Regions from separate parts of the Mesorhizobium sp. NPDC059054 genome, predicted to be linked through region 1. Evidence: riboswitches for the same ligand, from Rfam matches in the RefSeq annotation. Region 1 holds a riboswitch; the other holds the start of a gene.

Evidence for each region. Region 1 has a riboswitch for thiamine pyrophosphate ahead of thiC (phosphomethylpyrimidine synthase ThiC). Riboswitches for the same ligand answer to the same signal wherever they lie in the genome.
Region 2: it holds a riboswitch for thiamine pyrophosphate, as region 1 does, so the genes downstream of both, thiB (thiamine ABC transporter substrate binding subunit) here and thiC (phosphomethylpyrimidine synthase ThiC) in region 1, are expected to answer to the same signal.

What each region holds. Positions count from the first base shown of each region.
Region 1 is NZ_JBHYHV010000005.1:78,115-80,501, forward strand. It holds gene thiC (phosphomethylpyrimidine synthase ThiC) at 1-1,046, opposite strand, end outside; TPP riboswitch at 1,158-1,268, opposite strand; gene ACFWXH_RS21360 (ABC transporter ATP-binding protein) at 1,349-2,387, opposite strand, start outside.
Region 2 is NZ_JBHYHV010000004.1:348,109-350,495, reverse strand. It holds gene thiB (thiamine ABC transporter substrate binding subunit) at 1-871, opposite strand, end outside; TPP riboswitch at 909-1,022, opposite strand; gene ACFWXH_RS18920 (thiamine diphosphokinase) at 1,142-1,789, shown strand; gene ACFWXH_RS18915 (ABC-F family ATP-binding cassette domain-containing protein) at 1,791-2,387, shown strand, end outside.

The sequences.
Region 1 (2,387 bases):
AAATGCTCGTAGAGGAAGCTTTCCTTGTGATGATAGAGGCACCACTTGGCCATGATCGAGCCGCCGCGGCTGACGATACCGGTGACACGGTCGACGGTGAGCGGGATATAGGGCAGCCGCACGCCGGCATGGATGGTGAAATAGTCGACGCCCTGCTCCGCCTGCTCGATTAGCGTGTCGCGGAACACCTCCCAGGTGAGATCCTCGGCAACGCCGCCGACCTTTTCCAGCGCCTGGTAGAGCGGAACGGTGCCGATCGGCACCGGTGAGTTGCGCAGGATCCAGTCGCGAATGTTGTGGATGTTGCGGCCGGTGGAAAGGTCCATCACCGTGTCGGCGCCCCAGCGGGTCGCCCAGACCATCTTTTCCACCTCTTCCGCCATGGACGAGGTGACGGCCGAGTTGCCGATGTTGGCGTTGATCTTGACCAGGAAATTGCGGCCGATGATCATCGGCTCGGCTTCCGGATGGTTGATGTTGGCCGGGATGATGGCGCGGCCGCGCGCGACCTCGTCGCGCACGAATTCCGGCGTGACATAGTCGGGGACTGCCGCGCCGAAGCTTTCGCCGTCGCGCTGCAGTTTGGTGTGCACCGCCTGGCGGCCAAGATTCTCACGGATGGCGATGAATTCCATTTCGGGCGTGATGATGCCGGCGCGTGCATAGGCGAGCTGGGTGACGGCGCGCCCGTCCTTTGCCCTGAACGGCTGGTTGCGCACCGGGAATTCCGGTGTCAGCCGCTCGCCGGAGACGAAGCCATTGTCCTCCGGCTTGACCAGCCGGCCTTCGTAACGCTCGACATCGCCGCGCGCGACGACCCACTCTTCGCGCAGGCGCGGCAGGCCACGCTCGATATCGGTCTGCACGTTGGTGTCGGTGTAGGGCCCGGACGAATCGTAGACCGTGACCGGCGGCTCGCCGGCGGTCGGATGCACGGAAATCTCGCGCATCGGCACGCGCAGGCCGGGGTGGATGACGCCCGGCTTATGGACCTTGCGCGATGCCGGCAATTCGCCAACGGTGACGGTGGGGGTATGGATATTCATGAGCGAGCCTCCTTCGCGAGAAGACCCAGTCCGCGCATGAGGAGGGAGCGACGCTTCGCTGAATGGAATACGGGCTCTTTGCCCGAAAACCGAAGCCGAAGAAATGCCGGCCCGCGAAGCGTTCCACCGTCCCTACGCCAGTATGAACTGGATCAGGTTCAACGGGTCACTGCGCGTTCAGCAGTATCTCAGCCCCTTGTCGGGACCCCCCTGGTGAGCTTCAAGGGTGAACGACAAGCGCCCTTTTTGTCAACAGGGTTGCGAGCAGAAGGTGAAAGTACGCCTTCGCGGGTTGGCTCCACCTATGGCAAACGCAGGTTGTTTCCCTGGGCATCGAACACATGCGGGGCTGTGGAAAAGGACAATGGAAGCGTATCGCCGGAACGAACCGATGAGCGCTCCTGTGCCGGTACGATCAGCGCGGTTCCGTCCTGGGTCACGGCGTAGATGAGCGTGGACCCGCCGAGATTTTCGGTGATTTCCACCTTGGCGCTGAACACCGGATTCGCGGCGTCGATCCTGATGGCTTCCGGACGTAGGCCGATTGTGACCGGACTGCCTGCTTGCGGCAGCCGCGCAAAGGGTCCGGGAATGGACTGCGGTCGGGAAAAGGCTGGACACGCGACCTGAAGGCCATGTGCCGAGGCGCTTTCCACCTTGCCGGACAGCAAGGTCATACGTGGGCTGCCGATGAAGCCGGCGACGAAAAGGTTGGCTGGGTTGTCGTAGAGATCGATGGGGGTTCCGATCTGCTCCACCAACCCGCCACGAAGGACGACGATCCTGTCCGCAAGTGTCATCGCCTCGACCTGATCATGCGTAACGTAGATCATTGTTGCGCCGATCTCGCGATGGATCTTGGCGATCTCGACACGCATCTGGGTGCGAAGCTCGGCATCCAGATTGGAGAGAGGCTCGTCGAACAGAAAGATCTTGGGTTTGCGCACGATGGCGCGGCCAATGGCGACACGCTGCCGCTGGCCACCGGAGAGTTGCTTTGGTTTGCGTTCGAGCAGTGCTTCGATCTGCAGGATGCGAGCGGCCTCCGCAACACGCGCCTTGATCTCAGCCTTCGGCACCTTGTTGACCTGCATGCCGAAGGCGATGTTGTCGAAGACCGACATATGCGGGAACAGAGCATAGGACTGGAAGACCATCGCGACGTGGCGATCGGCCGGATCGGCATGGGTTAGATCCTCCCCATCGATCGAGATCGAGCCCTCGCTCGTTTCTTCGAGGCCCGCGATCATGCGAAGCAAGGTCGACTTGCCACAACCCGAAGGGCCGACAAAGACGACGAATTCTCCCTTCATGGCCTCGATCGAGACTCCTTTGACCACC
Region 2 (2,387 bases), on a different contig from region 1:
TCTTGCCGGCAGGGAACATCCAGTTGGTCTCCGGAACGACATCCTGGAATTTCGGACTGGTCATGAAGGCCATGAATTTCTCGGACAGCGGATTCTTGGCGCCGGTTGTGGTGACACCGGCCACCTCGACCTGGAGGTAATGACCTTCGGAGAAGGAAGCGGCCTGGTAGCGATCGGTCTTTTCGGCGACCATATGATAAGCAGGCGAGGTGGTATAGGACAGCACCATCGGCGCTTCACCCTTGGTGAACAGGCCATAGGCCTCGCTCCAACCCGGCGTGACGGTTAGCACGCGGTCCTTCAGCTTAGCCCAGGCTTCCGGCGCCTTGTCGCCATAGACCGAGCGCACCCAGAGCAACAGGCCGAGGCCCGGCGTGGAGGTGCGCGGGTCTTGGATGGCGATCTTCTGCGAGGCATCACCCTCGACGAGATCCTTGAGGCTGGCCGGCGGCGTCTTCAATTTCTCGGTGTCATAGACGACAGCGAAATAACCGTAGTCATAGGGCACGAAAGTGTCGTCGTTCCAGCCGCCGGGCACGTCGAGTGCCGCTGTCGTGCCATGCGGCGCGAAGAGGCCGGTTGCCTTGGCATCCGCGGTCAGGTTGGTATCGAGGCCAAGCACGATATCGGCTTTCGTGGCGGCGCCCTCGAGCTTGACCCGGTTGAGCAGGGCGACGCCGTCGGCGACGGATACGAAGTCGACCTCGCAGTTGCACTCTTCTTCGAACGCCTTCTTCACCTGCGGGCCGGGGCCCCACTCGGCGGTGAAGCTTTCGTAGGTATAGACGGTAAGCTTGTCTTTCGCTGTTGCCGGCAGCGTGGCGGCAACAAGAGCGAGTGCCGAAACCAGGACAGACAGAGTTTTGCGCATCGGCGCCTCCTTCACTTCGTGACAAGGGAACTGGCGCTTTGGCTAAGCGTCTAATCCCTCCGCCGGTACAAACCGGATCAGGTTCAGCGGGTTGGCTTTTCGCCTCTCAGCCGGTTCGCGAAGCCGCGATCGGGCACCCCGTTAGAGCGGCTTGAGACATAGAGCGGGCCGTTGTGGCGTGCAAGTCTTAGTTTGCCGGGTCAGGTGGAACCGAGGCGGCAATTCGCACGCACTTCCGTTTCCGCATGGGGGCTGGTAAGGGCGACGCCCATGAGCATATTTACTCTTCTGCTTGGCGGTGAGGTCATCCACACGCCGCGGCTCGAGGCCCAGGTCGCCGGCACGCGCGTCATTGCCGCCGATTCCGGCATTCGGCATGCGGATATGCTGGGCCTTCTGCCGGAGCTGTGGGTGGGCGATTTCGATTCCGCGCCGGCCAGCCTGCCGCCGCATCTGGCGAAGGTGCCACAGGAGCGGTTCCCCGCCGAGAAGGATTCCACGGACGGAGAACTTGCGGTTTCGATTGCGCTTAAGCACGGCGCGACGAAACTGAACCTGGTTGGCGCCTTTGGTGGCGCCCGGGCCGATCATGCTTTCCTGCACCTGGCTTTGGCACTCAGCCTGGCCGAAAAGGGTACGGATGTGCTTCTGACCAGCGGTGCACAGGAAGGCATTCCGGTATTGCCTGGCCACAGTGAGGCCTTCGACTATGCCGAAGGGACGCTGTTTTCCGTGCTCGGCTTCTCGAAACTCACCGGGCTTTCCATCAAAGGCGCCAAATGGCCGCTGAATGCAGTGGAAATGCCCTTCGGTTCGTCTCTCACCATCTCCAATGCCGTGAGGGGCAAGCTTGAAATCACGCTCGGCAGCGGCCGTGCGCTTCTGCTCGCCCATCCTTACCCACTCCCTGAAAGCTGATATGGCGCCGCCACTTCTCAATTTGACCGATATCAAGCTGACCTTCGGCGGCACGCCCTTGCTGGACGGGGCGGAGCTCGTAGCCGCTCCCGGCGACAAGATCGCGTTGGTCGGCCGCAATGGTTCCGGCAAGTCGACATTGCTCAAGATCGCTGCCGGCATGATCGAGCCGCAGGATGGCGAGGTGTTTCGCCAGCCGACGGCAACCGTCCGCTACCTGCCGCAGATCCCTGATATGGACGGTTTTGCGAGCGTGCGTGCCTATGTCGAGGCGGGACTGGGGCCGGCCGACGACCCGTATCGCGCGACCTATCTGATGGAGCATCTGGGTCTTACTGGCGAAGAGCGCCCCGCCGATCTTTCCGGAGGCGAGGCGCGCCGTGCCGCATTGGCCCGTGTCATGGCACCGGAGCCCGACATTCTGCTGCTCGACGAGCCAACGAACCATCTCGACCTCGCCGTCATCGAATGGCTGGAAGAAGAGCTGGCGCGCACCTCCTCGGCCTTGATCGTCATTTCCCACGACCGTCGTTTCCTGCAGCGCATCTCGCGCGCCACCGTATGGCTCGATCGCGGCCAGACTCGCCGGCTCGACAAG